One region of the Glutamicibacter sp. ZJUTW genome, then DNA from elsewhere that is predicted to be linked to it. Evidence: riboswitches for the same ligand, from Rfam matches in the RefSeq annotation. Region 1 holds a riboswitch; each other region holds the start of a gene.
What was found. A riboswitch is a leader RNA that binds a small molecule or an ion and turns the genes downstream of it on or off. The one in region 1 is predicted to bind S-adenosylmethionine.
Positions count from the first base shown of each region.

Region 2: it holds a riboswitch for S-adenosylmethionine, as region 1 does, so the genes downstream of both, F0M17_RS15780 (acyl-CoA dehydrogenase family protein) here and F0M17_RS04525 (bifunctional o-acetylhomoserine/o-acetylserine sulfhydrylase) in region 1, are expected to answer to the same signal.
Region 3: it holds a riboswitch for S-adenosylmethionine, as region 1 does, so the genes downstream of both, F0M17_RS01305 (methionine ABC transporter ATP-binding protein) here and F0M17_RS04525 (bifunctional o-acetylhomoserine/o-acetylserine sulfhydrylase) in region 1, are expected to answer to the same signal.

Region 1 is NZ_CP043624.1:953,479-964,907, reverse strand. Features, by position in the region: gene F0M17_RS04535 (SGNH/GDSL hydrolase family protein) at 4-861, shown strand; gene F0M17_RS04530 (homoserine O-acetyltransferase) at 942-2,087, opposite strand; gene F0M17_RS04525 (bifunctional o-acetylhomoserine/o-acetylserine sulfhydrylase) at 2,090-3,433, opposite strand; SAM riboswitch class IV at 3,526-3,645, opposite strand; gene F0M17_RS04520 (VOC family protein) at 3,818-4,462, shown strand; gene F0M17_RS04515 (CPBP family intramembrane glutamic endopeptidase) at 4,560-5,342, opposite strand; gene F0M17_RS04510 (phosphotransferase family protein) at 5,439-6,284, shown strand; gene tpx (thiol peroxidase) at 6,395-6,892, opposite strand; gene F0M17_RS04500 (bifunctional 2-polyprenyl-6-hydroxyphenol methylase/3-demethylubiquinol 3-O-methyltransferase UbiG) at 6,991-7,617, shown strand; gene hutI (imidazolonepropionase) at 7,799-8,998, opposite strand; gene F0M17_RS04490 (carbohydrate ABC transporter permease) at 9,134-10,081, opposite strand; gene F0M17_RS04485 (carbohydrate ABC transporter permease) at 10,078-11,217, opposite strand; gene F0M17_RS04480 (ABC transporter substrate-binding protein) at 11,286-11,429, opposite strand, start outside.
Region 2 is NZ_CP043624.1:3,355,546-3,366,974, forward strand. Features, by position in the region: gene F0M17_RS15760 (MBL fold metallo-hydrolase) at 1-915, shown strand, start outside; gene F0M17_RS15765 (MFS transporter) at 912-2,261, shown strand; gene F0M17_RS15770 (LysR family transcriptional regulator) at 2,297-3,223, opposite strand; gene F0M17_RS15775 (acyl-CoA dehydrogenase family protein) at 3,315-4,544, opposite strand; gene F0M17_RS15780 (acyl-CoA dehydrogenase family protein) at 4,570-5,802, opposite strand; SAM riboswitch class I at 5,857-5,947, opposite strand; gene F0M17_RS15785 (SdpI family protein) at 6,164-6,520, shown strand; gene F0M17_RS15790 (GntP family permease) at 6,628-7,989, opposite strand; gene F0M17_RS15795 (sugar diacid recognition domain-containing protein) at 8,281-9,342, opposite strand; gene F0M17_RS15800 (iron ABC transporter permease) at 9,740-11,429, shown strand, end outside.
Region 3 is NZ_CP043624.1:264,417-272,446, reverse strand. Features, by position in the region: gene F0M17_RS01315 (MetQ/NlpA family ABC transporter substrate-binding protein) at 1-852, opposite strand, end outside; gene F0M17_RS01310 (methionine ABC transporter permease) at 882-1,577, opposite strand; gene F0M17_RS01305 (methionine ABC transporter ATP-binding protein) at 1,574-2,593, opposite strand; SAM riboswitch class I at 2,686-2,777, opposite strand; gene F0M17_RS01300 (SDR family oxidoreductase) at 3,088-3,951, shown strand; gene ggt (gamma-glutamyltransferase) at 4,168-5,991, shown strand; gene F0M17_RS01290 (LLM class flavin-dependent oxidoreductase) at 6,075-7,478, opposite strand; gene F0M17_RS01285 (acyl-CoA dehydrogenase family protein) at 7,537-8,030, opposite strand, start outside.

The sequences.
Region 1 (11,429 bases):
TTCGTGCCCAACAATATTGCTTCTGAACCGTCAAATACCGCCGACTCCCCGCTCCACCCATGGCGCCGCTATGTAGCCATCGGGGACTCGTTCACCGAAGGCATCGGCGACCCCGATCCATCGAGCGCAGGACGGCACCTAGGCTGGGCCGACCGCTTGGCCCAAGAGCTCAGCCGCACCGTCCCGGACTTCTCCTATGCCAACCTGGCCATCCGCGGCCGGCTCATCGGCCAGATCGTTGCCGAACAGCTCGATCCCTGCATCGATCTGAAGCCGGACCTGATCTCGCTGTGCGCGGGCGGCAACGACGTGCTGCGCCCGGGCGGCGATCCAGACAAGATTGCCGACATCCTCGACGACGCGGTAGCCAAGCTCACCGCCACCGGTGCCACGCTCCTGCTCTTCACCGGGCCCGATATCCGCGATACCCCGGTCCTTGGAAGCATCCGCGGCAAGGTGGCGATCTACAACGAGAACGTGCGCACCGTCGCTGCCCGGCATGACGCCATCGTTGCCGACATGTGGGCATTGCAGGAATTGCACCAGTCCCAGATGTGGGCGCCTGACCGCCTGCACTTCTCCCCCATCGGCCACCAGCGCATTGCCGCCATGGCACTGGACTCGCTGAACGTCCCGCATCAGCTGGATACCGACATCGTTCCGGTCGTGGATGAGCGCAGCTGGCGCGAAGCACGCAAGGAGGATCTGCAGTGGGCCCGCGAGCATCTGGCACCCTGGGTGCTGCGCCGCCTGCGCCACCAGTCCTCCGGCGACGGCATCACCCCGAAACGGCCTTCGGCTACGCCGTTCGCCGATGCCAAGCCCAACGACTCGCTCGGTGCCGGCGACAGCGCCAAGTAGCAAGAAAGACTGAAGCGGTTCCGCCGATTACTGGCGGAACCGCTTCAGTCTTTAAAGGCTTGCCAAACTTCGCCCAGATTCTAGTCTCCGAAGACCAAGGTCCGAAGCACCCCGTCCAGCTGCGTCGCATCGGTCAAGAATCCGTCATGGCCAATGGGCGAATCGATGTAGTGCACCGGCTTCGGCTTGGCCAGCGACGAGGCCAGCTTCACCGACTGCTCGGGGAAGTACAAGCGGTCGGTGGTAACCGCGGCAACCACCACGTTGACCTTCTCCAGGCGCGCCAGGGCGGCCTCCAGGGATTCATGGCCACGAGCAACATCGTGGCTCATCAGCGCCTCGGTCAGCACCAGATAGCTGTTCGCGTCGAAACGATTCACCAGCTTGCTGGCCTGATGGTCGAGGTAGCTTTCCACCTGGTATCGCCCGCGCGGCCCGTCCAGCTGGCCCGTCGGCTTCTCGCCATCCTGCGGATTGCGCGAGAAACGGGTTTCCAGCTCGGCCTCGGAACGGTAGGTGATGTGGGCCAGGCGGCGAGCCAGGCCGAGACCGGCGTCAGGACGGGCATCGTTGCCGTAGTAATCGCCATTGCAGAAGTGCGGATCCAAGCGGATGGATTGGGTTTGCACCTGCGCAAAGGCAATTTGCTCGGCAGTCGCCCGGGCGCTAGAGGCCATCACGACCAGGTTCTTGACCTGCTCGGGGAACTCGACAGCGTATTCCAGCGCGCGGGCACCGCCCATCGAACCGCCGATGACCGCATGCCAGGATTCGATTCCCAGCTGCTTGGCCAGCCGCGCCTCGAGGCGCACCGAGTCCTTGATGGTGACGAAAGGGAATCTGGAGCCGTAAGGCAGGCCCTGCTCGTCCAAGGACGAGGGGCCGGTGGATCCATTGCAACCACCCACCATGTTGATGGACACGACAAAGTACTCATTGGTGTCAACCGTGGCGCCGGGGCCAACGAAGCCTTCCCACCAGCCGGCGCTGTGCGAATCGCCTTGGGCGACGTGGGCGTCACCGGTGAGTGCATGCATCACCAGCACCGCGTTGGAGCCATCAGCTGCTAGCTTCCCCCACGTCTCGTAGGCCAGCACCACGTCGGGAAGGTATCCACCGAATTCAAAGTGGTACTCCCCCACGGAACTACGGCGCAAAATGCCGTCTTGTCCGCCAGCGAGCTCTTCGGCGCGCAGAGTATCTTCAGTAGTCACAATGGATGGCATGCCTAGAGGGTTTCCTGCAATTCCTTGTTTTCAAGGGCCGCAACAGCTTCGAAGCCCAGCTCAAGATCGGCCAGGATGTCCTTGATGTTTTCCAGCCCGACGCTCAGCCGCACCAGTCCCGGGCTCACACCGGCGGCAATCTGCTCCGCTTCGGAGAGCTGGGCGTGGGTGGTGGAGGCCGGATGGATGACCAGCGAGCGCACGTCGCCGATGTTCGCGACGTTGGAGTGCAAGACCAGTGCGTCCACGAATGCCTGTCCGGCTTCCGCGCCGCCCTCCAGCTCGAAGGCGATGATCGAGCCAGCGCCGTGATCGCTGTACTTCTGCGCGCGCTCATGCCACGGAGAGGACTGCAGGCCGGCGTAGGCGACCTTCTGCACTTCCTCGCGGGCTTCGAGCCAGTTGGCAACTTCCACTGCGTTCTGGCCGTGGCGCTCAATGCGCAGCGACAGGGTTTCCAGGCCTTGGGCGATCAAGAACGCATTGAACGGCGCCACTGATGAACCCAGATCGCGCAGCAGCTGCACGCGTGCCTTGAGGATGTAGGCCAGATTCGCGCCGAGGATGCCGTTGACGCCCAGGTCGCGGGCGAAGACCAGGCCGTTGTAGGACTCGTCCGGGGTGTTGAATCCCGGGAAGCGTTCGGCGTCCTTGGCGAAGTCGAAGTTGCCCGAGTCCACGATGACCCCGGCGATGGCATTGCCGTGGCCGCCAAGGAACTTGGTGGCCGAATGGATCACGATATCGGCGCCCCACTCGATGGGGCGGATCAGGTATGGCGTGGCCAGGGTGTTGTCCACCAGCAGCGGCACGCCGGCTTCGTGGGCGATCTCCGAGATGCCCTCGATATCCAGCACGTCCTGCCGAGGATTGGAGATGCTTTCGCCGAAGAAGGCCTTGGTGTTCGGGCGCACCGCGGCACGCCATTCGTCCAGGTTGTCCGGGTCGGAGACGAAGCTGACTTCGATGCCCAAGCGCTTGAGCGTGTGCTTGAGCAGGTTCTGGGTTCCGCCGTACAGGCTCGGGCTGGCTACCAGATGGTCGCCGGCTTCGGCCAGGTTCAGGATGGCGAAGGTGGTGGCGGCCTGTCCCGAGGACAGCAGCAGCGCGCCAACGCCGCCTTCCAGATCAGCGATGCGGGTTTCCACGGCGTCGGTGGTCGGGTTGCCGATACGGGTGTAGATCGGTTCCAGTTCCTGCAACGCGAAACGGGCAGCGGCACTCTCGGCGCTCGGGAAGACAAAGGAAGTGGTTTGGAAAATCGGGAGAGCTCGCGCTCCGGTCGTCGGATCCGGGGTCTGGCCGGAATGGATCTGACGGGTTTCAAATGACCAGTTGTTGCTCATGGTTTCCTCCAAATAGCGTTTCATGACTATGGGGGTACGCCGCTGAAAAGACACCGACAGGAAGCACCGTATCGAAACGACTTCCAGGGGGTAACCCGCGCTTGTCCTTGATGCCTTGTGCATTCAAGGGCCAGGTCTTCACCCGGGGCACCCCACCGCGGTTGGAGGGTTGCCGCCCAGTAAGCCGGGGCTTGTTACTGGAACTCATGACCTGCTATCAGTTTGCCCGAAAACCGAAGATCTTTGCAACGCAGTGGACCAGGATTGGACTCAATCGGTCATATTTCGCGAATTCCGCAGATTTTCCGCAGAGTATTCGATAACATCAGCGCACTTAGGGGAGCCTAAGTAGAGACTCGCATCACATGTTGCCATGATGGGCACATGATGAGGCTAGATCACGTAAGTTATGCATGCGGCCCGGACGGGCTGCTGCCAACCGCTGAAAGAATCTCCGAGTCCCTGGGACTGGAATTCGTCAAGGGCGGCGTGCATCCACGATTCGGAACACGCAATGTCATCTTCCCGCTCAAGCATGGCCAGTACCTGGAAGTGGTTGAAGTCCTGAACCACCCGGCCAGCGACAAGGCTCCCTTCGGCCAGGCCGTGCGCGCCCGCTCGGAGCTCGGCGGCGGATGGATGGGATGGTGCGTCTCCGTGGAGGATCTATCCAGTGCCGAAGACCGCTTGGGCCGCAAGTCCGTGCCGGGGAACCGCAAGTTCCCGGATGGCCGCGAACTTACCTGGCAGCAAATCGGCATCAAGGGCCTGATCGCTGATCCGCAGGTCCCGTACCTGATTTCCTGGGATGAAGGCTCCGAGCCGTTGCATCCGTCCAAGGCGCTGGAGCCTGTCGGCGAGATCAGCCAGATCTCCATCGCCGGCTCACGCGATCGGGTGCTGGATTGGCTGGGCCAGCCGCAGAACGTCAATTTGGGCGCCGTCACCATGCAATATGAAGCGCCGAATGGCACTCCGGGCATCATGTCGGTAACCTTTGAAACCGAGTCCGGCACCGTGGTGCTGTAGGAAACTCGGAAACGAACGCAGGTAGGCGGGGACAATGGCGTCCCCACCTACCTTTTTCGTTAATGGCGTTTCAGTCGCTGGCGCAGGCCTTCGGGCACTACTGGCCGATTCCGATGGCAGGCCCAATCAGCGCGTAGCCGACGAAGCCGATAGCATCGAGCAGGAAGTGCGCGATGACCAGCGGCATCACCCGGCCGTACTTCTGGTACACCCAGCCGAAGACGATGCCCATGAGCATATTGCCGATCATCGGCCCCACGCCCTGGTAGAGGTGGTAGCTGCCGCGGAGCACTGCAGAACCGATAATGGTGCTCCACAGTCCCAGCTTCAGCTTCTTGGCATAGGTGAACAGGAAGCCGAGCATCAGCATTTCTTCGAGCACTGCATGGCGTACAGCCGACAGCAGCAGCACGGGGACGCTCCACCAATAATCACCGAGATTGGCTGCTGACAGTGCTGTGGTGACGCCCAGTGCCCGTCCGGCAGCATAGACGCCCAGCGTCCCCACGCCCATGGCCAGGAACAGCCCCGCCCCGAGCATCGTGTCCTTGCCCGGACGTCGCATGTCGAAGCCGATGTCACGGATGGTTCGGCCGGTCGTGCGCTTCATCAGATAGAGTGCCAGCACCACGGGCACCAGCGCGAAGATAATGTCCAGAAGCTGGTAGATGAAATCAAAGAACTCGCGTGTGCTCAGCGGGTTGTTCAGCGATGTCGTCTGATCACGCAACGGTGCCCTGGTGACTTTATCCGCAAAGCTCAGCAGCGAGTAGACCGCGCTCTGCCCCAAGGACAGGGCGAGAACCAAAATGATCTCGAACCTGAGGGTTCTGCGGGTTGCCGTCGACTCAATTTGTTCAGCGTTCACGTTCTCGATCATAGGCCGATCTGGCTGTGCGCGTACTGAGTAGCCACGTGGCAAACCTGCGATAGCCTGAAAGTGAGACCACCAGCGAGCTGAACGAGAAGGGTACGAATGAGTCGTCCTGCCACGAGTGGAGAACTGCAAATCGCCCGCCAGCTCTGCCCCGATCTTTCGTGGGAAGATGCGGCCGTGAATGAAGGCGGACAATTCCACAAGGTGGTCATTGGCAATCCGCAGGCGGTGATTCGCATGGCGCGCACGCCAGCGGCGACCGAACAGATGCCGCGAACCGTCGAGCTGCTGTCTTTGCTGGAAAGCCAGCTCAACTATCAGATCCCGGTGGCGGTCTCCGAGATCCTACATGTCGACGGGCTCAGCTCAGTTGCCATGTCCTTCATCCCCGGAAGCGCGCATGAGCCTCACTACGGGGATCCAAAGGTGCTGGGCCAGCTGGTGAAGGAATTGGCCGAGGTGCCGCTGGAACAGATCGGCGCTCATCTGGCCAAACCGTTTTCATTCCGTGGCGAATGGACCCAAGCCCGGCAGCAGCAATGCTTCGATGCGCTGCCCGAGGAACTTCGAGCTCCTGCAACCGCACTTTGGGATCAGCTCGATATTCTGGCGCAGGTTCCAGCGGGACTGGTGCATGGTGATTTGGCTGGCCACAACATGCACTGGATTGACGAGAAGCTGATTGGCATCTTGGATTGGGACCTCGCAGCAGCGTGGGACCCTGCCTTGAACACCGCGTACCTGAGCCTGTGGCATGGTTTGGAAATGGTGGATTTGATTGCTCCCAACTCTGAGGAAGCGCACCGGGCCAAAATCTGGTTGGGTCTCATGAGCCTTGAACGGTTATCGGATACGCTCTCGCGCTCGGACAACCCGAAGATAGGCAAGCTCATGCGCAAGATTGGTCCGCGCATCCTCACTGCAGCGCAATCAATCAATGGATAGGAAGCAATTTGGCCTGACCCGCCGATGAGCAAGCCATCTGGAGCGTAAAGAAAACCCGCCTGAATGTTGTCAGGCGGGCTCTCATGCACCGTATCGGGTGCAATGCTTGCTTAGCTCAGGGCTGCGATAGCTGCATCGTAGTCAGGCTCGGTGGTGATCTCCGGGACGATCTGGTTGTAAACAACCTTCCCGTCCTCATCCAGCACAACAACCGAACGGGCCAGCAGGCCAGCCAGTGGTCCATCGACCTGGGTGACTCCGTAGTCCGAACCGAAGTCGGAACGGAAGACCGAACCAGCGGTAACATTCTCGATGCCTTCGGCACCGCAGAAGCGGCCCAGTGCGAATGGCAGGTCAGCAGAAACACACACGACGGTGGTGTTCTCCAGGCCGGCAGCCAGTTCGTTGAAGCGACGCACGCTGGCAGCGCAAACGCCGGTATCAACCGACGGGAAAATGTTCAGGACAACGCGACGGCCAGCCAGCGATTCGCTGGTGACATCTGCAAGGCCGGTGTCGGTGAGAGTGAAAGCTGGAGCCTGCGAGCCAACGGCTGGCAGATCACCAATAGTCTGTACAGGGGTTCCCTTAAAAGCAGTATTAGCCATAGGTCTTGTCTATCATGAATGCCTAATTCGGAGCTATATTTTCAGCCTACTAGCGCAAACAAGTCGTTCAGACACTGTATCCATGCAAAACTGTGGACATGGGCCCCAACTACGATTCATACGCGGCGAAAATGCGTGCTCAAACAATGGACGGGATTGATCTGGACGTAGTTGCCCGTTTCGCGGACATGCTCTGTCCTCGTAATTCACGAATTCTCGATATCGGTTGCGGGATTGGCAATACCGTCAATGCGTTGCGTCGCTGCGGACATGATGCCTATGGCGTAGATCCAACGCCCCAAGTTCTGGATGTAGCAAAAGACCTATTCGATGGAAGCTGGTTCAGACAGTTATCAGCCGACCAGCTGAGCTTGGGTACACTCAACGAGCATTCGCTGCCGGAACAGTACGACGCCATATTGATGACCGGAAATGTGCCTGCCTTCATTTCACGTGGCGAACTGCGAAGCGTATTCGATTTTGCCGATCGGGTGATCCGTTCAAATGGAGTACTCATCGTTGGGACCACCAGCAACGCCCATGGCGGACCCACGGACCAGACCGATCTTCTCAAAGGAACCTCGCTGCAGCTCGTACATCGATTTGCGGACTGGCATTTAGGCCCCTGCGGTTCAGACTCTCTGTGGTCCGTGAGTGTGTATGCGCGGACTGCGCAACGGTCCGGGTTCGGGATGCCTGACGGAATATTCGTCTTGCCTTCCTAATGTCGTAATTCCCTTCGAAACTCTAACCGCTACCGGATTGGGCACAAGCTCTGCAACTCCGGAAATCATTTCCTGAAATCGAACGGTACTTCGTAGCCAACTACATTAAAAATCGAGATGATCGCTCTATCCCACCGGATGGCCGGATCATGTCTCCTTTGGAAGAACAGCTTCCGAGGAATCACGTAAGTCGATCAACTAGTTCGCCCGCCCGATACACGCTATGCGTCAGGTTCATTCCGGGGCGGTACGCCAGATGCGCCGCAACCGGAGCGTCAAGCACATGCAGATCTGCGCGCTTGCCGACCTCGATGGATCCCACCTGGTCGGCAACCCCGAGCGCGAGCGCCCCTCCGTAGGTTGCCGCCTCGATGGCTTCAGCCAGGGACAGGTTCATCTGGAGCACCGCCGTAGCAACGCAGAAGTTCATGTTGCTCGTATAGCTGGTCCCCGGATTGCAGTTGCTCGCCAGCGCGATTCGCACCCCTGCATCAAGCAGTTCGCGGCCCGGCGCAAGCGGCTGCCGGGTGGACAGGTCGCAGGCGGGCAAGCAGGTAGCTACCGTGCCCGGCTTGCCCGAACGCGCCGAGGCATCCCAACCGGCCCAGCTGTCGGCGAGCGCCTTGAAGTCCTCTTCATCCAGGTAATTCACGTGATCTACCGAATGGCTGCCGAATTCTACGGCCAGCTTCACTCCCGGGCCGGGGCCCAACTGGTTTCCATGGACCTTGGTCGCCAGCCCTTTGCGCTGCGCGGCTTCCAGAACCCGGCGCGATTGATCCTCGGTGAATGCACCGCGTTCGCAGAAGACGTCGACGAAGTCGACGTTGCCTGCCACCGCATCAAGCATCGGTCCGGTGACCAAATCCGTATAGGCCTCGGCAGCCCAACCAGCCGGAACCAGGTGGGCTCCAAGGAAGGTCAGTGAATCCACCAGCGGCTTGCCGAGCACGGAATGCCGAGTCTCTTCTTCCAATGTCAACCCATAGCCGGTCTTGGTTTCCATCCAGGTGGTGCCCATGGCCAGGGCTTCACGGCGGCGTTCGCCCACAACGCCGGCCAGCTCCGTGTCGGAGAGCTTCCCGGTGGCCGAGGTGGTGACCGCGATGCCTCCGGCGGCGTAGGTCTGGCCTGCCATGCGGGCCACGAATTCTTCGGCGCGGTCGCCGCCGAAAATCAGATGGCTATGGGAATCAACCCAGCCGGGCAGCACCGCACGGCCGCCCAAATCGATCTCGTGCGCCGTTGCTGGCGCCAGCGCCATGTGGCCGACCCATGCAACAATCCCATCTTCGATTAGCACCGCGGCGTCTTCCAGCACGCTGCCTTTCGAGTCAACCGTCGTCAGCTGTCCGATGTTGGTAAGCAACAAGGTTGCCATGAGCGCTCCGCCTTCGTGGTAATTCCAATCCTTCAGGCACGAGCCTACCTATGGCTTGCCGCCTGCGGGGCAGAACAAGAGGGTGCCCGTCTGAAATTTCAGACGGGCACCCTTGTGCCTTGTTTCAGGGCAGGTTTATCCCTTGGTGGCGCCTGCCAGCAAGCCGCGCACGAAGAACCGCTGCAGCGCGAAGAACACCGCCAGCGGAATGATCATCGAGATGAACGCGCCTGCGGTAAGCAGCTCCCAGGATTGCCCATAGGTACCCGAGAGGTCCTGGAGCGCCTTGGTAATCGGCAATTCCCCACCCGAGGTGAAGACGGTTGCCACCAGCAGGTCATTCCACACCCAGAGGAACTGGAAGATTCCGAAGGAAGCAATGGCCGGCATCGACAAGGGCAGGACGATTTTCGAGAAGATCTTCCCGTGCCCGGCTCCGTCAACGCGCGCGGCCTCGATGACCTCATCCGGGATCTCCGAAATGAAGTTGTGCAGCATGAAGATCGCCAAGGGCAAGGCGAAGATCGTGTGCGCAATCCAGACCTTGGCGTAGGCGCCATCCAATCCGTTGACGCCCAAGCCTGGCAGGATATACAGCCCGCCGATTTTCACCCCGTCCGAGAAGAGCTGGAGCAGCGGCACCAGCGCCATCTGGATCGGAACGATCTGCAGGGCGAAAATGAGCACGAAGAGCGTATTGCGTCCCTTGAAGTTGATCCAGGCGAACGCGTAGGCAGCCAAGCTGGCAATCAGGATCGGCACAATCGCCGCCGGAATGGTGATGACCAGCGAATTCAGGAAGGCCTTGGACAGCGGAAGGCTGTCGCCGGAGGCGAAGGCCTGCACATAGTTGTCCAGCGTGAACGACGGGTTGGACAGGGCCGTCCACCAGCCCGTGGTCTTGATGTCATCAGCCTGCCTGAAGGAGGAAACGAACAACCCGAAGGTGGGGATGGTCCACACTGCGGCAATGATGAACGCCGCAATGGTGGCGCCGCGGGAGGTCGTGGCCTTGCGCAGTTTCCCGCTGGATTTCTCGGTGGCCGCCATCAGGCGCCGAGTGGATTCGCCGACGGTGCTCATCGCATGACCCCCTGCTTCTTATGCTGCCTGACGTTGTAGATGATGATCGGCAGCACCAGGATGAACAGGATGACGGCCAGGGCCGAGCTGTAGCCGGTACGGGCCCCAAGCTGGAACTGGCGCACCATTTCGTAGGCCAGGACCGTCGTATCCGAGCGGCCGCCGGTCATCGAGGAGACGATGTCGAAGACCTTGAGCGAGGCAATGGAAATCGTGGTCAAGACAACGATGACCGTGGAGCGGATCCCCGGCAGGGTGACATTGGCGAAGCGCTGCCACGGGCTGGCTCCGTCCAGGGCCGCCGCTTCCAATTGCTCTGCCGGCACGCCCTTGATGGCCGCGGACAGGATCACCATGGCGAATCCTGCCTGTGTCCAGATCAGGATGACCACCAGGAACAACGTGTTCCACGGTTCGAGCCCGAGCCAGTCGACCGGCTTGGCGCCGAATGCCGTGATGATCGCATTGAGCACGCCGATCTGGTCGCCTTGGCGAATGTCGTAGAAGAATTTGAAGATGATTGATGCGCCCACGAAGGAAATTGCCATGGGCATGAACACGAGCAGCTTGAAGAACTTCTCGCCGCGGCTCTTGTCGATGAACACCGCATAGGCCAAGCCGATGATGGTGGAAACCACCGGCGCCACCAGAACCCAGACCAGGGTGTTGAGCAGGGCTGTCAGGCCATCGGGGCTGGTGAATACCCAGCGGAAGTTCCCTAGGCCCACGAAGCCCGACCCGTCATTGGCCATGAAGGCGCTGATGGCGGTGCGGATCGTCGGGTAGATCAACCCGATGGCAAGCAGCAGCATGGCCGGAGCCAGGAACCCTGTCAGCTGCAGCAGCGAGCCGGCACCGTGCCGCGAGCGCCGGTCCGCGAAGAACAGCACCGCGCCGAGCACGGCGGCCAGCGCGGCCACCCACATCACCGAGTTGTACAGCCCCAGGACCAGCAGGATCGCTGCCGGAACCACGACCGCGGCGAGGAAGCGCACCACGGCGAATGCGCGTCCGCCATTGGTTGCTATCTCGACAAAGCCGAGGATCGCCGCGATCAGGATCGCGAAGGCAAGCAGCACCACCGGCACCTGGATCAGCGGCGGGACGCCGGCAAGCCATTGGAAGAATTCGGTCATGGTCTCAGGCTCCTGTCATCTCGCCAACGGCCGGGATTCCCGGCCGTTGGCGGCTTGCAAGTTGGTGGCTAGGAGTCATAACCGGACTGGATGTTCTCCAGCACTTCCTCGGTCGGCTTGCCGTCGATCCAGTCCACCAGTCCCTTCCAGAAGGAGTCGGAACCCACGCTCTTGGGCATCAGATCAGACCCGTCGAAGCGGAAGGTGGTGTT
Region 2 (11,429 bases), 1.2 Mb from region 1:
CTGGTGGATGCCGGAACCGGCGTGGGCAACCAGCTGATGAAGGCAGGATTCACCCCGGCTAACCTTCGCGGCATCTTCCTCACCCACCTGCATTCGGATCACACCATCGACCTGGCGTCGCTGGCCATCTTCGGCATGTTCACCCTGCCAGCCGGCAAGGCCCCGATCTCCATCATCGGCCCGGGCGACCGCGGCGCCCTGCCGCCAGCGTCGCCACGCGCCACCACCGCACCGCAGCCGGTCTTCGCGCAGAACCCGACCCCGGGCACCGCTTCGATGTTCGAGCACCTGATGCAGGCCTACGCCACTGACCTGAATGACCGCGTGATCGACGCGCTGCGCCCCTCCCCGCTGGACCACTTCATCGCCTCGGACATCGAAATCCCTGCCGGCACCGGGTACCACCCCAATGCCAACCCGACCCCGGCGGACTTCGCGCCATTCGAGATCTACCACGACGAGCTGGTCACGGTGACCGCAACCCTGGTCAAGCATCCGCCGATCGCCCCGGCCTTCGCCTTCCGCTTCGACACCGCCGAAGGCTCGGTGACCATTTCCGGGGACACCGCGCCCTGCCGGAACCTGGTGGCCCTGGCCCGGGACACCGACCTGCTGCTGCATGAGGCCATTGACTTCGACTGGGTGGAACGTGCGTACGGTTCGGTGGGCACCTTGGAAGCCCAAGCCTCGATGGACCACCACCGCGCTTCGCACACCTCGCCGGAACAGGCGATCGCGATTGCCCACGAAGCCGGGGCGCGCACCCTTGCGTTGCACCACCTGGTCCCCGGAACCACACCCCTGGAAGTCTGGGAGGCCCACGCCGAGAAATTCTCCGGCAACTACCGCGTGCCCAACGATCTGGACACGATATCCTTTTCCCGCGTCACTAGTGAAATGGCGGCAGCACGATGAGCAGCACCCTGAATAACCACAGCAGCGTGGAGGCGCCAATGAAGGTCCCCTCGCTGAACTCCCCGCAGATGCGCCGGATCCTGGCCTCCAGCTTCATTGGCAGCGCGATCGAATTCTACGATTTCATCCTCTATGCCACCGCGGCCTCGCTGGTCTTCAACAAGGTCTTCTTCGTGGGACTGACCCCAGGCGTGGCAATCTTCGCCTCTTTCGCCACCCTGGCCGTGGGCTACCTGGCCCGCCCTCTGGGCGGCATCATCTTCGGCCACTTCGGCGACAAGATCGGGCGCAAGGGCGTGCTGATCACCTCGATGGCCATGATGGGCGGCGCCTCGACGCTGATCGGGCTGCTGCCTCCCACTGCCCAGATCGGCATGCTGGCCCCGATCGCACTGATTACCCTGCGCATCGTCCAGGGCCTGGCCGTGGGCGGCGAATGGGGTGGCGCCATGCTGATGGCTCTCGAGCACGCGCCGAAGGAACGCCGCGGCTTCGCCGCGAGCTTCGCGAACATGGGCGGCCCGGCCGGCGCCGTGATGGCTACCTTGGCGGTCTCCGCCGTCTCCATCATGCCCAATGAGCAGTTCCTGGCCTGGGGCTGGCGCATTCCGTTCCTGATCAGCATCGCGCTGGTGGGCATCGGGCTGGTCATCCGCCTGAAGGTCACCGAATCCCCGCTGTTCCTGGCCCTGGAAGACAAGGCCGAAGAGCGCAAGACCCCGTTCATGGAGGTCATCACGAAGTACCCGAAGTCGGTCATCCGCGGAACCCTGGTGGGCATGAGCTCCTACACCGTGCAGGGCCTGATGACCGTCTGGGCCATCTCCTACGTGGTCGAGGAAGTCGGTTTGGACCGCACCGCGGTGCTGAACATCAAGGCCATCGGTGCCGCATTGACCGTGGTGGGCATCTGGGTATCCTCGCGCTACTCCGACAAGCTGGGCCGCCGCCCGGTCATGATGGTCGGCATCCTCGCCGGCGCCGTGGCCGCCCTGCCGATCATGTGGATGCTGGAACTGGGCCAGCTGTGGCTGTTCGCCATCGCCCTGTTCGTGGCCAACGGCATCATCCAGGCGTTCATCTTCGGGCCGTTCGGCGCGTTCACCGCCGAACTGTTCCCCACCCGCATCCGCTACACCGGCGCCTCGCTCGTCTACCAGCTCTCCTCCACCGTGGGCGCAGGCTTCACCCCGATGATCGTCGCCGGCCTGGTGCTGCTGGGCGGCGGATCGCTGTGGATCGCCGGCGCCGTCTGGGCTGCCGCGTTCATTGTCGCCGCGCTGGCCATGCGCGGCATCAAGGAAGGCCGCGATGCCGACCTCGAAGCCGAGGAGATGAGCCACTAGAACCTTGGTGCCTGGAGCGCGGAGCCGGCTGGAACCTATGGGTTCCGGCCGGCCTCGCGCTCTTTCTCGGCACCGGTTTCCTCGCAGAAATCCAGGAACGCGCGCAGCCGCAGGCTCAGGCGTTCCGAGGCGGTATAGGCCACGCAGATGTCGCTGACCCCGACCTCGCCTTCGATCTCCAGCACCGACAGCGGCAATCCGTCATAGCTCAGGTTGACCGGCGGACGCTGCACCAGCACGGTGTAGCCCAGTCCGCGGGCCACCATCCCGCGTACCGCCTCGAAGCTCTGCGAACTCCAGCGCACCTTCGGGTCCAAACCCGACATGCGCAGGTTCACCAGCTGGTTATCGCGCACCGTGGGAATGTCCAGGGAAACGAAATCGTCATCGGCCAGCTCGGCGAGCGCAACCGAGGTGCGGTCCGCCAGCCGGTGGTTCCCGCCCACCAGCACATAGGGACGGCCCGACATCACCCGGCGCCAGGAAACCTGCGGCAGCAGGTGGCGGGTATGGGTGAGCACCGCATCCAGGTGGCCCTTGAGCATGCGTTCTTGCAGCTCGGCGCCATCGCCTTCCACCAAGGTCACCTGCAGGTCCGGGTGGACATTGGTGAAGCGTTCGCAGATCACCGGGATCCAGAACGCTGCCAGCGAGGAATAGCAGCCGATCACCAGCGGGCCCGAGAGCTTGGTCTGGCGTTCGACAATCAGGTCCTGCACCTCTTCGGCATGGCGCACCAGCGCCCGCGAATCCAGCAGGAAGTCGGTGCCGACAGCGGTGAGCACCACCCCGCGCGCCCGGCGGCGCACCAGCAGCTGGGAGCCGACGGCGCGCTCCAGCTCGTCCATCGACTGCGACATGGCGGCCTGGGAAATATGGCACTGCTTCGCCGCCGCGGAAATGGAGCCGAGTTCCGCGACGGCGACGAAGTACTGCAGCTGGCGCAGGGTGTAATTTATCACCCACACAGTCTAGCCAGCGGGCGATTCTGCAGGCGCAAAACAACAGGCCCAGCATCGGCAAAGAATGCTGGGCCTGCTACGGAAATGGAAGCTACTTCGAGGCGCCGATCGCCCACACGCGTGGAAGCTCGGTGCCGTTGACCGCCAGGTCGCCAATCAACCGCGCCTTGAAGACCCAAGGGTTGTGGTTGCCCGCGGTTCGGGCATTGCGCCAGTGCCGATCAAGGTTCTTGCTCACGCTCGTCGCGCTGGCAGCCAGCGCATCGAAGGCATGTGTGATGGCATTGAGCACCAGCGGGGTGAGCACCACCTGCGCCTGCGCGCTGGCCAACTCGGCCGCATCATTGGCCGCTTCGTCCTCTTCTGCGCTCGCCTGGCCGGTGTGCAGCGCCAGCGCTGTTTCGTAGGCTCCCTGCAACGCCGCCGAAACGCGTTGAACCGTTGCCGCGGCGGCGAAGGATGCAGCAGAGACCTCGCCGATCACCTGCAGCAGCTGCGGGTCTTCGGCCGCCACATTGGCTGCGGCATGGCTGAAGGTCCGCTTGCGCGCTTTCAGTTCGGCGGCGAAGTCCCGCTCTGCCGCTTTGGCGGAGCCGGCCAGGACCGCCAGCAGCACCTGCTGGTAGAACGCGGTCTGGTACTTGAAACGGGTGTCGAAGTCGATCAGGTCTTCCTCGGCCACCACCGCATCGGTGAACGTGGAGGTTCCGGTACCCGTGGTGCGCTGGCCGAAGCCATCCCAGTCATCGGCCAGCTCGACACCGGGCTGGTGGCGGTTGACCGCGGCGATCACGCGTTTTCCGGTGTCGGTGCGCTCTGCATAGGTGTCCAGCCAGTCAGCGAAAATTGAGCCGGTGGAATAGTACTTGGTTCCATTGATCTTGAACCCTCCCTCGCCGTCCGGGGTGACCTTGGTGATCACGTCGCCGACCTTCACGGTTCCAACCTCGGTCCACGAGTTGCCCACCAGTTCCCCGGCGGCGAAGCGGGCCAGCCACTTGTCACGACCCGGACCCGGCTCTGCCACCAGCCGATCCTCGACGAAGGCGAAGTGCGCGCGCAGCGCCTGGGCGATATTGGAATCAGCGGCCGCAAGATCCACGAACAGCTCGAAGAGCTCAGGCAGGGTCGCCCCGGCCCCGCCGTGCGATTCCGGAACCCGGATTGCGCCGAAGCCGGCGGCAGCCAGGTCCGCGACTGCCTGGTAGGGCAGTTCGCCGGTGCGGTCGCGTTCGGCAGCTCCCTGCGCGATGTCCGCGAAGAGCGGGGCAAAACGGGCTTTGAGCCCTGCAAGCCGAGTGCCAGTTGCAAGTACAGTCATCGTTCAGTCCAATCCGTGGGAATTTCTAGGTGTAGAGCGAGAGCGGCTGGGATTCTCCGCGCAGGAAGTACGCGCCGACCTCGATCTTCTTGTAGTCCACCGGGTCATGCAGCGAGTGGGTGCGCACATTGCGCCAATACAGGTCCAGGCCCACCGAGCTCGCGGTCGAGGATGATCCGGTCACCTCGAAGATCCGGTTCGCCACCTCGACGCCCACCTCGGTGGAAACCACCTTGGCTTCGGCAATTTCCACTGCCAGCGCGGCCCGCTCGGGCTGGGTGACGTCTCCGGCCTTCGACAGCAAGGCATCGAATTTCCGGCCGAGCTTCTCGGTCAGCGCCGCCACCGCGGCGGTGCGGGCCTTGAGCTCCCCGACGATCCGCTGGAAAATCGGATCCTGGGCGTAGGTGTCGGCCTGCGAGAACAGCCAGGCGTTCTTGCGGCCCAGCAGGATCTGCTTGCCACGCTCCAGCGCTCCTTCGGCAATGCCCAGGTAGAAATTGGCGAAAGCCAGCTGGATGCCCGGGGTGAGCAAGGTGGACACCGGTTCGTCGGTGACGAATCCGAGCAAGTCCTCGGCTTCAAGCCTGACGTTGTGGTACTTCAGCGAGTTGGATGCGCTGAGCCGCTGGCCCAGGTAGTCCCAGTCGTCAACGATTTCCAGTCCTTCGATGTCGCGGGGCAGCACGAAGGCGAGAATCTGCCCGTCGTATTCCCCGCCCTGGACCAGCGCGTTGATGACGATGACCTCGCCAACACCGGAACCAGTGGAGAACCGCTTGGCCCCGTTCAGCCGGTACCCATCCCCTTCGACGCTCAGCGTCAGATCCGGGTCAACCGGATTCACCGAATCGCCCCAGAGCCACCCGCCTTCCACGGTGCGTTGCCACCACTTGCCTTGCGCCCCCGCCGGAGCATAGAAGGCAATGCCCGACTGGTTGATGTAGTGGTAGGCCAGCAGCTGCGCGATGGATCCATCGGCCGCCGCCAGGATGCGGACCACGTCGAATGCCGTTTCCCAGTGGGCTCCTGCTCCGCCGAATTCTGCAGGCACCAAAAGGTTCAGCAAGCCGGCTTCGCGCAGCAGCTGCACCTCGGCGAATGGCTGCTGGTTCTTGCGGTCGCGTTCCAGGGCGTCTTGTGCGAGCGTGCCTGCCACCTGCTGGGCAACTTCGCGCCACTGCTCCAGCTCGGTTTCGCTGGCGTTCCCATAGTAGGGAACTCGGCGTAGTCCGGTGTCTTGTACGGTATCTTGCACTGTCATCTTCTTCTCCCTTGCGTTGCAGGTTCCGAAGGACGCAGGGTCCCTGCGATTCCATCGATCCTGGCGTTAGCACTACCTGCGGGATGCAGGCTTGCTGCGGCGTCGCGGAGCCAGGTCTCTCAGCCGCTCTGGATGGGTTGTGCTCCGAGTCAACCACTGCCGGCAGCAGTCACGGAAGGGCACTGTCATGCGAGGGAACGGCAGGACAAAATACGTCATCTTCGAGCCACCTGCTTGCCTGATCGATGGCTGCGCGGCCTTCATATGACACTTGCATGACGAAATTTGAACTCGGGAACTGCGCAGCTTCCGAATAGGATGGCTGTTCACGGCGAATAGGCAGGATAGGTGGAACGTGGATCCAGCAAGCGTCATCTCCTTCATGTTCGGGTTGCTGGCCATCACTTTGGTGGCAGCGCTCCTCGCACCCATGGCCCGGGATGGAAAGCTCGCGCGCAATGCGGCCATCGGCATCAGGACGCGCCACACCTTGGCCAGCAACGAGGCCTGGTTGGCAGGGCATCGGCGGGCTGCGCCGCTGGTGGCCGCGGCTTCCTGGGCCGGCTGGGCCATGTTGTCCGGTGCAGCGATCCTCTGCGTGCTGGGCCAGTTCGGTTTCGCCTTCGCCACGACCGGCGCAGGTTATCTGGCCATTATCGTGTTGCTGATGGTCTCGGCTGCCAAAGCGAACCAGGCCGCGCGAGGCATCTAGCGGGCAGGACGTCGCTCTTCGGCTACCGCTTTCAGACACATCCTTAAAGCAACGGATCGCGCCATCGGCAGATGGTGCGATCCATTGCTTGCTGGGCCAGCGTCCTGCTACAGCAGCACGGCTCCCAGGAGCAATACCGTCAGGAAGGCGGCGGTACCCTGAATGGCGGTCGCCACGCTCAAGGTCTTGTATGCGGTAATCACCGGAATGCGGCTGAGCTGCGAAACAACCCAGAAGTACGAGTCGTTGGCGTGCGAGACAACCATCGCACCGGCACCGACGGCCAGTACCGTGAGCACCATGCCCAGTTCCGAGCCCAGGCCCAAGGAGCCGAGCATCGGCGCGACCAGCGCGGAGGTGGTCACCATGGACACGGTGGAGGAACCCTGCGCGGACTTCAGCGCAGCGGCGATCAGGAACGGCACCGCCAGGCCCAAGCCCAGGCCGCTGAGCGAATCCGAAAGAATTGTGGTCAGATCCGAGGCCGCCAGCACCGCGCCGAAACCGGCACCGGCGCCGGTGATCAGCAAGATCGGGGCAGCGGTGCGCACGGCTTCATGCATCTGCTCGTTGAAGACCGACAGCTTGCTGTCGCCGCTGAGCAGGAAGGCCGAGGAGATCAAGCCGAAAATCAGCGCGATCACCGGAGTACCGATGAAAGAAAGGATTTCCAGGGCGATGCCCTCGCCGAACGGGAGCGAAGGCAGCTTCGCAATGGAGGCGGCGCAGATCAGCACGAGCGGAACCAGGATCGGCATGAAGGCCAACGCCGGGTGGGGCAATTTGCCGAAGCTTGCGCGCAGCTGCTCGTAGTCGAGTTCGGAGAGGTCGTCTTCGCCTTCACTGGGCAGCGGAGTCCACTTGGACTTGTTGAAACGGCTGGCGTAGGCCAAGCCGGCCAGCGCCGAGATGGCGGCAACTGGCAAGCCGACTGCGATGATCAGGCCCAGGTTGTCGGCAACGCCGATGCTCTCGGCTGCGGCCAGCGGTCCCGGAGTCGGAGGCACCATGGTGTGGGTTGCGTACAGGCCGGTCATCAATGCGATGGATGTCGCCAGCGCGGAAACTCCGGTGCGCAGGGTGATGGCTTTGCGCAGCGAGTTGAGCACCACGTACCCGGAGTCGCAGAAGACGGGAATGGAAACGATGTAGCCGATGATTGAGAGCGTCAGGTTGGGGAACCGCGTGCCCAGCACCTTGATCAGCGCATCTGCCATGGAGATCGCGGCGCCGGATTTCTCCAGGATGACGCCAATCATTGTTCCGAACAGGATCACCAGACCGATGTTGCCCATGGTACTGCCGAAGGCCGTGGTGACCGTCGAGGCCACATCGGCCAACGGAATCCGGTAGGCGAAAGCGGCCAAGATGGCGGCGCCAATGAGGGCGAGGAATGGGCTGATCTTCAAGCGTGCCGTGACCATCACGATGGCCACGACAAGGATCAGCAGAACAAGCAGTTCATACACGGCGGGTTGGCTCCTTTGCCAATAACGGTAGTGCTCTGCGCCTGGCCCACGATGGCACAACCGGTGGATCCGCCCCGTCGGCAAAGCTGCTCAAAGCCTTGGCTGTTGGACTAGATGCCTCCGTGCCGCCACGGAATTCGGGCGCAAAGATCGATCATCCTGCCAATACTAGAAAAACCCGCACCGATTACCTATGGGCACACGACCATATTTGCCCACTTTCGATTTGGGTCAATGTGTGCAAATATCCGGCTACTGCCACAACTGTCACCGCAACCCAGTTCCCGGGTCCTAGAAAATATGCAGCTGCCCCAAGGCCTCTCTCGCGTAAATCGCATGCTGGAGTTTCAGTGACTCGCTGGACTGCCGAATGTCCACACCGGTGATCTGGCTGATCCGCTCAAGCCGTTGCACCAAGGTGTTGCGGTGAATATGCAGATCCGAGGCGGCTTGGCTCATCGATGCAGCCGTCGAAACCACCAAGAGGGTTTTGGCTTGTTCCCCGTTGAGCTGTTGCGCCGGAGCAGCAGCATATTCCAGGCTGCGCGCTGGGGTGCGGGCGATAGCCACCGCAATTTCCCGGCTCCACATTCCGCGCTGGGCATGGCGGGGCACGAGCGACGGGTACCCCAGCAGCACGCGCAGCGCTTCGGTTTCGGCCATGAGCTCCTCCGCAGTTTCCACCGGCATGGACACAAGGAAACGTTCCTCGTTCAAGAGCTCTTCAGCGAAAGCAGTCTCGTGGGCTGCGCGCAGCCTCCAGTACGCACCGGACAGGCTGATCCAAGACGTGCGGTGGTGCTCCTTGGCGGGTTCTTCGAGCAACGGATCCTCGACGCTTCGCGGGAGCCATGCTTCGATGCACTTCGGCCCGCGCAAGCCATGGGCAGCCAGCGAGCGGTCGATGACTTCGGGGGCCACGCGGCCTGCGATCAGCGCAGAAATGATGTCTCGGGCCTCGGTCTCGCGGCGCGCACTGCGCGAGTGCTCGTAGTCCTGGGCGAAGAGCAATTGCACCGTCAAGGCAATCAGGCCGGCCAGCGGCTCCACCTCATGCGGAGCACCGGTCACGCCGACAACTCCGCACAGCTGGCCGTTCAGGGTCAGAGGGACATTGACCCCTGGCAGGGTTCCCGCGGAACCGTCAGCCTGGCTGACCCGGATGATGGCGTTGCGACTGATTGCCTCGGCGCTGCCGTCGTGGTGGGTGCCGATTCGCGCGGCATCGGTCGAAGCGATGATGACCCCGTGAGCATTCATGATGTTCACGTTGCGGTTGATGGTCGGAGCAATCGTGTCGACAACTTTCTGCGCCAATGCGCTGGCCAGCCGCGGTTGCTCCTTTTCGCTCATGAGCTCATCCTATCGGCTCGGGAGTGCACCAACATGAAACATAAGCGCACACAAGCAATCAAGGTTCCGGGCTGACAGCAACAGTTACTCGAAGCATCATCAATAAACCACCCGCAGTCACAGACATGTGATCGCCATCACCAGCAGCGGGAACCGATGCGCCGCGGTAAAGCTAGAAAATTTTCCAAATCAGAAAATACATTTATTGCTTGACAGTGCATTAGATCACACGCAATATGTTTATAAGCTTTCGGCCAAACAGCATCTCGGATATTTGTTGCGCTTGCCCGGATAGAAGACATGGGGAGTAGAAGTTGTGAGAAAAATCAGGTCGTCCGGGGCATTGCTAGCCCTCTTTCTCTTGTTTATCTGCGCTTTCTTCGGTTATCCGCTGGCAATGCTCATTTACGGCACTTTCCGCAGCGGACAACCGGGCACCGAAGGCTCGTTCGGCCTCGCCGGCATCGTCGATGCCTACGGTGATCCCGCGACATGGGAGACCCTGTGGGCCTCGGTCATCTATGCCGTTGCGGTGCAGTCCATTGGCATCATTGGCGGATTCATCTTTGCTTGGATTTCCATGCGGACCAAGACTCCTGCCGGCAAGGCCATCACCCCCGTCATGGTCACCATTTTTGCCATACCGACGCTTTTCTTCGCGATCAGCTGGGGCATGATGACCTCGCCTACCGGTTTGCTGACCCAATTCTTCGGTGTCTCCGCAGACGGCTCGCCACGCCTGGATGCGTATTCCTGGGCCGGTTTGATCATCGTCAGCGGGCTGAAGGCATTTTCGGTGATGTACCTATTGCTGCTCGGTCCGGTTCGTGCGCTGAACCGTTCGCTCGAAGAAGCCGCACTGCTCTCTGGTGCCAACCGTGTCCGGCTCTTCCTGGATGTAAACATCCCGATTCTGCTGCCGACCCTGTCCGGTCTGGCCATCCTCGGATTCGTTAACTCCCTAGGCCAGCTGGATGTCGCCCTGATCCTCGGCGTTCCAGCGGCAATCTATGTCTTCCCTACTCAGATTTATGATTTCCTGGCGACAACGCCCATCCGCTACGACTCGGCCAGCGCGTTGGCACTGTTGCTGATCGCCGTCATCTACATTCTGGTGGCCATCCGCTCCAAGGCCATCGGCAACCGCAACTTCATCACTGTGACCGGCAAAGCCTTCCGCATTGAGAAGGAAGAGATCGGCCGTTGGAAATGGGTCGGCTTCAGCCTGTTCATCGGATACGTCGGTGTCGCACTGGTGCTTCCGCTGCTCCAGCTGATCATCGGCTCCTTCCAACCGGTGCTGGGAGTTGCCGGCTTCACTTTCAAGCACTACATCGGACTGTTCGAGTCCTCGAAAGTCGTCCGGGCACTGGAAAATACCTTGATCATGGGTGTTGTCGGCGGGCTCCTCGCAACAATCCTGGCCGTGTTGATTACCTATGTCGCCCTGCGTAGCAAGAGCCGCTGGGCACAGGTGCCAGAACTCATCGTCTGGGCCGTGGTCGCGGTGCCGGGCATCGTCCTCGCCTTGGCCATCACGTGGGCATACCTCAGCATCCCGGGCCTGAAAAGCCTCTATGGCTCGATCTGGATCGTGCTGATTGCGCTGGTCATCGTGGTCACCCCCATCGCGCAGCGCGCCACTTCAGGCCCGGTGGGCCAGTTGGGCGTCGAGCTGGAGGAATCAGCCCGCATCTGCGGCGCTTCCGCGCCGAGGATGCTGCTGACCATCGTGGTGCCGCTGATCGGCCCGACCTTCCTGGCTTCCTGGTTCATCACCGGCGTGATGGCGGCGGGCAGCCTGGATATTCCGATCCTGCTTTCCAGCGCCAAGACAGAAACTGTATCGCTGCTGGTCTACAACTACTACACGCAACTGGGCAACGGCTCCACTGCCGCAGCGTTGCTGCTGTTGCTGCTGGCCCTGCTCGCGGTCGGTGGCGGTCTCCTCATGGCCATCGGCGCACTGTTCAAGAAGGCCAACGAGAGCAGGACCACCCGCCGCGGACGCCTTGTCGATACCGCAACACCCACCGATACCTTCGATCCAGCACTTTCCAAGGCCCTCGAAGCAGACAACGATCCAA
Region 3 (8,030 bases), 690 kb from region 1:
GTACTCCTGCAGCCGCGGATCGGAAAATGCTTCCACCAGCTTCTGCGCATCGGCGCTCTTGGCATACTCCGCGCCCATGATCAGGCGGGAGGCAAAGGTCTTGGGCGGCTCGGGGAACAAGATCCCCTGGTCGCGGTCGACCTTGCCCGCATCGAACTGGGAGACGTAGCCGATCGCCACGCCGACGTCGTCGAGCATGCGCGGCATCGCCAGCAGGTCGGCTTCCTTCAGCTCGAAGCCCCGGGGGTTATCAACCACATCGGAGATCTTCGCGGTGCGCGGTTCGATGTCCGGGTCCAGGCCGAGCAGACCCTCGCGTTGCAGCAGCCACAGCGCCTGGCCCTGGTTGGCCACGTCGTTGGGCAGCAGCAGCGAGGCGCCGCGCGGGATGTCCTCGACCGAGTCGTAATGGTTCGAGTAGAGCCCGAAACCCCACTGGAAGAGCTCCACCGTGGGTTCCAGCTCGACTCCGGCAGCCTCGGCGGACTGCTCCATGTACCACTGGTGCTCGAAAATGGTGGCATCGAATTGGCCGCTGGCCACCGCCTGGTTGGCCTGGATCGGATCCTGCAGCCCGACCTTCTCGATTTCGATGCCGTAGTCAGGCGCGATCTGGCGCGCCACGAAATCCAGGATCTTCTCCTCCCCGGCCATGGCCGGTTCGAAGTGGACCGTGAACTTCGTCTGGCTTCCGGCGGCCGAGGCGGCGGCAGGGGCGGAGCGCTGCTGGCCCAGCAGCACGCCGAGGATGAGGGCGGCCACGGCCGCGAGGGCGGCGATGGTCCAGGGAAGGGCATTGCGGTTCTTGCGCAGCGTGAAGCCGTGGTCGTGCCCGGTGTGCGATGTAGTCATGGTCTCGCTCGTTCGTTCGTCGATGGTGTTCAGGGACGCGCCAGGGCGCGGGCGATGCGGTCGCCGAGGAATTGGACAATTTGCACGGTCAGGATCAGCACCACGATGGTCGCCAGCATGACATTCATGTCGAAGCGCTGGTAGCCGTAGGTCACGGCGAGATAGCCGATGCCCCCGGCCCCGATGGTCCCGGCGATGGCCGAGTACTCGATCATCGAGATGGTGTTCAGCGTGATGGCCGAGGCCAGGGCCGGCAGCGCCTCGCGGATCTGGGTGGTGCCGATGATCTGCGCGGCCGAACCGCCGGTCACCAGCCCTACGGCCAGGTTGTGCCTCGGCAGGTCGTTCAGCGCGTTCTGCACCAGCCGGGCGAAGAACGGGATGCCGGCAATGGTCATGGGCACGGCAGCCGCGGCAATGCCGATGGTGGTGCCGGTGACCCATTTGGTGAAGGGGATGATCGCTGCCATCAGCACCAGGAACGGCAGGGAGCGTCCCATGTTGGCGATCCAGCTGAGCACCGCATGCAGGCGCGCCCGCGGGAAGAGCCCCTGTCGATCGGTGTTGTACAGCGCGATGCCCATCAGTCCTCCGAGGCTGATGACCAGGGCCATGACGATTCCGACCATGGCCCAGGTCTGGCCGTAGGCCGGCAGCATCAACTCGGGCAATTGCTGCCACGGAGTGTCGGTGCCCACCGCTGCGCTTTCAAAGGGGATTCTCATGCGTTGGCCTCCACCAGTTCGCGATTGTTGCGGGCCAGGCTGCCCGGGTCGGCCTGCAGGCCCCACCCGTCCAGCAACCGGACCAGGTCCTGAGGGCTCGTGCCCCGCACGCCCAAGCGCACGCGGCCCAAGGTCCCCTCGTGGTGCGCCTCGACGGCACCGCCAAGCAGGGCCACCGCGATCCCGTGCTCGATGCCCAGCCGGGAGATCCAGCCGGGATCGACCCGGTCTTTGCGGTAGGCCACCGTCACGGCATAGTCGAAGCCTGCCGGCAGGTCCTCGGCCCGCAGCGGCAGCAGCTTCTCCCCGGTCGCCGAGCCTGGGGAGGCCACCAGCTCATGCAGGGCTCCGTGCTCGGCAATGCGCCTGCCGGCCAGCTGGGCGACCTCGTCGGCCACATGCCGCACCACATCCATCTCATGGGTGATCAGGATGATGGACAAGCCCAGATCGCTGCGCAGCGAATCCAGCAGCCCCAGCACCTGGTGCGTGGATTCGGGATCCAGGCCCGAGGTGGCTTCGTCGGAGAGCAGCAGCCGTGGCCGCAGGGCCAGGGCCCGGGCGATGCCGACGCGCTGCCGCTGGCCGCCGGAGAGCTGCCCGAGATAGGCGTTCGCCTTCTCCAGCAGCCCGACCCGGTCCAGCAGCTGGGCCACCCGCTGCTGCATTTCGTGGTGGACCACCCCGAGGTTCCGCAGCGGAAGGGCCACGTTCTCGGCGACGCTCAGCCGGCTCAGCAGGGCCGAGTTCTGGAAGATCGTGCCGATGGCGCGGCGTTCAGCGCGCAAGGCCCTGCCAGAGAGCGCGCCGAGATCCTTGCCGTCAACGAGGATCTGCCCGCTGCTGGGCTTCTCCAGCAGCGAGATGCAATGGGACAGGGTCGATTTGCCTGCCCCGGAAGGGCCGACCACTGCGGTGATCGAGCCTTCCGGCACCGACAGGTCGATCCCCTTGAGCACCTCGATGCGCCCCTGAGCGGTGTCATAGTGCTTGTGCAGGTCCTTGATCTCGATCATGCTGCGTGCTCCTTGGATGTTGCACCGGGAAGGACTGCCCAGGGCCGAGGCTGTGCCGGCTCGTAGCCAGGCGTGGCCCGGTGGCAGCCACTGCTCCATCGGTCCTGGCGGTAGCACCGTCCCGTGGTTCGGGTGGTTGCTGCGACGTCAACGAGCCAGGTCTCTCGGTCGCTCTGGATGGGTTGCCCGGCCTTGGAGGCCAGGTGTTCCCAGCATGCGTTCCCTGGCCGGACCAAGCCAAGAGTTGCGCAACACTGCGACATCACGTCATTTCCGATCCGGCACTGCGGGCCGTCGGCATCATCTTCGGCGTCATGATTCGTCTCATTGCCGTTCATATGACTTTCCAAGTCGGAAGTGCTCCGGCGGATTTGCGCTCGGCCGGAGCCTTCCCCGGCAACCGCCGGCCGCTGATGCCGCGGCCCGGCCCGGCATCGGGAATACTCGATGCCGGCCTACGGTTGGAATCACCGACTGCTTTTGAAAGGACTGCCATGAAGATCGCAATTACCGGAGCCACCGGACAACTCGGAGGACTCGTCATCGATGCGCTGCTGGAGCGCGGGGCCGATCCCGCGCAGCTGATTGCCATCGGCCGTTCGGAGGAAAAGCTGGCCCCGCTGGCAGGCAAGGGCTTGGAAACCCGCGTTGCCGATTACAACGTCCAGCCAGATCTGGTTTCTGCGCTTGAAGGCGTCGACAAGCTGCTGCTGATCTCCTCCAGCGAAGTGGGCCAGCGCGTTGCCCAGCATGAGAACATCATCAACGCCGCCAAGCAGGTGGACGTCTCGCTGATCGCCTACACGTCCATTGCCAACGCGATGACCGGCGGCATGGAGCTCGCCGAGGAGCACATCGCCACCGAGCGATTGCTGGCCGGATCCGGCATCGGGTACGTGCTGCTGCGCAACGGCTGGTACATCGAGAACTACACCGACCAGCTCATGGGCTACCTCAATAGCGGCGTAATCCTCGGTGCCGCGGGCGAGGGCAAGATCAGCGCTGCCGCCCGGGCCGATTTCGCGGAGGCAGCCGCCGCGGTGCTGCTGTCCGATGAAGAGCAGAACGGCAAGATCTACGAGTTGGGCAGCGACAAGCCATTCACCCTCAACCAGCTTGCTGGCGCTGTCGGCGCCGCCGCTGGCCAGGACGTCGCCTACCAGGAAGTGGATCCCGAGCAGCTGGAAAAGATCTACGCTGATGCCGGAGTCCCAGGACCCTTCGCGCACATCCTCGTCGATACCGACGTGCGCATTCGCGAAGGAGCACTGGAGGTTAGCACCGGTGACCTGGCCAAGCTGATCGGCCGCGCTCCAGCGTCCTTGGGCAAGGTCATCAAGGACAACCTGGACAAGTAGCACCGATCATCGAGGGTCCAGCGGGCAGGCACTCGCGGCAGTCGCTGCCGCGGTGCCTGCCCTGCAGCATTTAAGCTTCATAACCGCGAATATTCGCGCGACAAGGGTGCAATTTAACGCCCAGATAGATTGTGCTGCGTGTCACAAGCTCGCTGGGAGGTTCCGCTCCCGTAAATTTGCGCATACTTCATCCCCACCTGAAGAGGAGATCAAAGTATGCCACGAGCACGTTTGAGGCCAGTTGCCTGCGCTGCAGCCATCGCCTTGGGCCTGGGAGCTTTCTCGGCTGTCCCGGCGAGCGCGGATCCACGCCACACCGAAAAAGTCCCGACTGCCATTGGAACCGGAGGCGCGGTGTCTTCGGTGGACCCGGAGGCCACCGCCGCCGGCATCGAAGTCCTGCGCAAGGGAGGCAACGCCGTGGATGCGGCCGTGGCCACCGCGGCGGCACTCGGCGTCACCGAACCCTACAGCGCCGGCATTGGCGGTGGCGGATACTTCCTCTACTACGATGCGCAATCGGGAAAGGTCAGCACGATCGATGGTCGCGAAACCGCCCCGGCAGGCATTGCCAAAGATGCATTCATCGATCCTGAAACCGGCGAACCGTACAACTTCACCCCGGAACTGGTTACCAGCGGCGTGGCAGTCGGCGTGCCCGGAACCTTGGCCACATGGCAACGCGCCCTGGACAATTGGGGTTCGCAGAACCTGAAGCAGGTCCTGCGGCCGGCAACCAAAATCGCTTCCCGCGGCTTTGCCATTGATGAGACGTTCCGCGAGCAGACCTTGGACAACAAGGAACGGTTCGCCGCGTTCCCTGCCACGAGCGAATTGTTCTTGCCCGGCGGGGATGCTCCCCAAGTCGGGACCATCTTCAAGAATCCGGATCTGGCGGACACCTACCGGATGCTGGCCAAGCAAGGCCTCGACGGGTTCTATGCAGGCGACTTGGCCGCCGAGATCGCCCACACGGTGCAGGCACCGCCAAAGAGCGAAGACACCACCCTCCCGGTTCCCGCGGGGCAGTTGTCCACCGCCGATCTGGCCGGCTACAAAGTGGTTGAGCAGGAACCCACGCAAGTGGATTACCGGGGCTACGATGTCTTCGGCATGGCTCCATCTTCCAGCGGAGGAACCACCATCGGCGAATCGCTGAACATCCTGGGCCAGTTCGACGTGGCGGCCATGGACGAAGCCGATGCGTTGCACCATTATTTCGAGGCAACTGCTCTTGCCTACGCTGATCGCGGCAAGTTCGTCGGCGACCCGGCTTTCGCCGATGTTCCGACCCAGACCCTGACCGATAAGCTGTTCGGTGCGGATCGGGCGTGCGCCATCAATCCGGACCAGGCCGCGGCCAAGCCGGTCGCTCCGGGCGATATCGAGAACCATGATGGCCAGTGCCCTGCTGCCACCAGCGAGCCGGTTGAAGAGCGGGACACGGAAAACATCTCCACCACCCACCTGTCGGTGGTGGATCGCTGGGGCAACGTCGTTTCCTACACGTTGACCATCGAGCAGACCGGCGGCTCGGGCATGGTGGTTCCCGGCCGCGGATTCCTGCTGAACAATGAGCTGACCGATTTCTCCACGGTCTACGATCCGCAGGATCCGAACCGTATCGAGCCTGGCAAGCGCCCGCGCTCCTCGATGGCGCCCACCATTGTCCTGCAGGAGGGCGAACCGGTGCTGGCCATCGGTTCCCCGGGCGGTTCAACCATCATCACCACGGTGCTGCAGACCCTGGTGAACCGCATCGACTTGGGCATGAGCATCAGCGAAGCCATCGCCGCGCCGCGGGCATCTCAGCGCAATACGGCCGCGGTCACCGCCGAACCCGAGTTCATCGAATCCTATGGCCCTGCGCTTGAGGCCTTTGGCCACAAGCTCACGCCTGCTGGCGATTCCTTCACCCCGCAGGCTGAAATCGGTGCCGTTGAAGCGGTGGAAATCGCAGCCGATGGCACGCTCACCGCGGCGGCCGAGCCCACCAGGCGCGGCGGCGGTTCGGCCATGGTGCTGGAGCCAACCGAGTAGGCGTGCAGAAAAACGGCGGCCTGCGGCAACATTCTTGCGAAGTTGCCGCAGGCCGCCGCCTATTGCGCGAGCTGGCCAGCCGCTCAGGCCTGGGCGGCCAGCCGGTTGGCGACCTTGTACTGGGCTGCGCGGTGGGTGCCCTTCACGCGGTCCCCCTCGCCGAACAGCTTGTTGCGCAGCGAGCCCTTGGCGTACTCGGTCTTGTATGCGCCGCGCGCTTGCAGCTCGGGAACCACGTACTTCACGACGTCCTCGAAGGTGCCCGGGGTGATTGCGTAGGCCAGGTTGAAGCCGTCCACGTCGGTGTAGTCCACCCAGTCGATGAGCTTCTCGGCGACCTCGGCGCCGGATCCGACGGTGATCGGGCCGAAGCCGCCCACGCCCACCCATTCGGCCAGCTGGCGGATGGTCCACGGCTTGCCCTCGTCGCCGCTGGCCTTCTGGAAGGTTTCGACCGTGGACTGGATGGCGTTGGACTTCACGTTGGCTCCGATGACGTCGTCCGGGCCGTACGTGGACAGGTCAACGCCCATCCATCCGGAGATCAGCACCTGGGCGCCCTCGATGTCGGCGTAGGACTTGTAGTCCTCGAACTTCGCCTGCGCGGCGGCCGAGTCCTCGCCGGTGATGATGGTCTGCATCGCGAAGATCTTGATGTCGTGGCGGTCGCGGCCAGCGGCCTGCGCCGCGTCGCGGATCTTGGTAACGGTGGCCTTGAGCATTTCGCGGGTAGGGCTGGTCACGAAGACCGCTTCCGCGTTTTCCGCGGCGAACTTCATGCCGCGCGAGGAGGCGCCGGCCTGGTAGATCACCGGGGTGCGCTGGGTGCTCGGTTCGGTGATGGCGATGCCGGGCACCTTGAAGTACTTGCCCTCGTGCTCGATCGGGTGCACCTTGGCAGGGTCGGTGTAGATGCCGCTGGCCTTGTCGGCCTGCACCGCGTCCTCCTCCCAGGAGCCTTCGAGCAGCTTGTAGACGACCTCAAGGTACTCGTCCGCGTGGTTGTAGCGCTCGTCGTGCTCCATCTGGTCGTCCTGGCCCATGTTGCGCGCGGCGGAGGGCAGGTAGCCGGTGACCACGTTCCAGCCCACGCGGCCGTTGGTCAGGTGGTCCAGGGTGGCCAGGCGGCGGGCGAACGGGTACGGGTGCTCGTAGGCGGTGCCGGCGGTGACACCGAAGCCCAGGTTCTCGGTGACCGCTGCCATCGCGGAGACCAGCATGAACGGGTCGTTGACCGGGGCCTGGGCGCCGGTGCGCAGCGGGGACTCGTTGCTGTCGTTGAACACGTCGTAGGTGCCCAGCACATCGGCCAGGAACAACCCGTCGAACTTGCCCTCTTCCAGCACCTTGGCCAGGTGGGTCCAGTAGCCGATGGTCTTGTAGTCGGCGGCTTTGTCCTGCGGGTGGCGCCACAGGCCCGGCGACTGGTGCACCACGCAGTTCATGTCGAATGCGTTGAATAGGATCTCGCGCTTGTTCTCGCTCATGTCTTTGCCCCCATTAGGTCGATGTTCATGGAAAGTATCTGGTTTGCGTCGCGGGCGCTCAGGCCCGCTGGGTCGAATCTTCGCCGGTGACGGACAGCCGCTGCGGCTGGACTCCGTTGATCTCGTAGTCCCCGACGATGCGCGCCTTGTAGATCGCCGGGTTGTGCGTGGCGATGGTGCGCGCATTGCGCCAGTGCCGGTCAAGGTTGCAGCCGCTTCTGGTGGACGAGGCACCCAGCCCGTCGAAGAGCTTGCTGGTCACCCCGATGGCCAGCGGCTGCACCACGGTTTGGGCACGGTTGGCGGCCAGCTCGCAGACCGCATAGCGTTCCTCGTCGTTCAGTCCCGGATCGCCCAGGGCCGCCTCGACTTCGAGCACCGCGCCGATCACCACCGAGTCAGCGGCGAAGGACTCCGCGGACACCTCGCCCACCAGCTGCAGGACCTGGGGTTCCTGGTACACCGGCACCCCGGTTCCGGTGGTGAAGATGCGGGTGCGTGCCTGCACGGCGCTGCGCAGGTCGTTCAGCGCGGCGCGGGCGATGCCTGCCT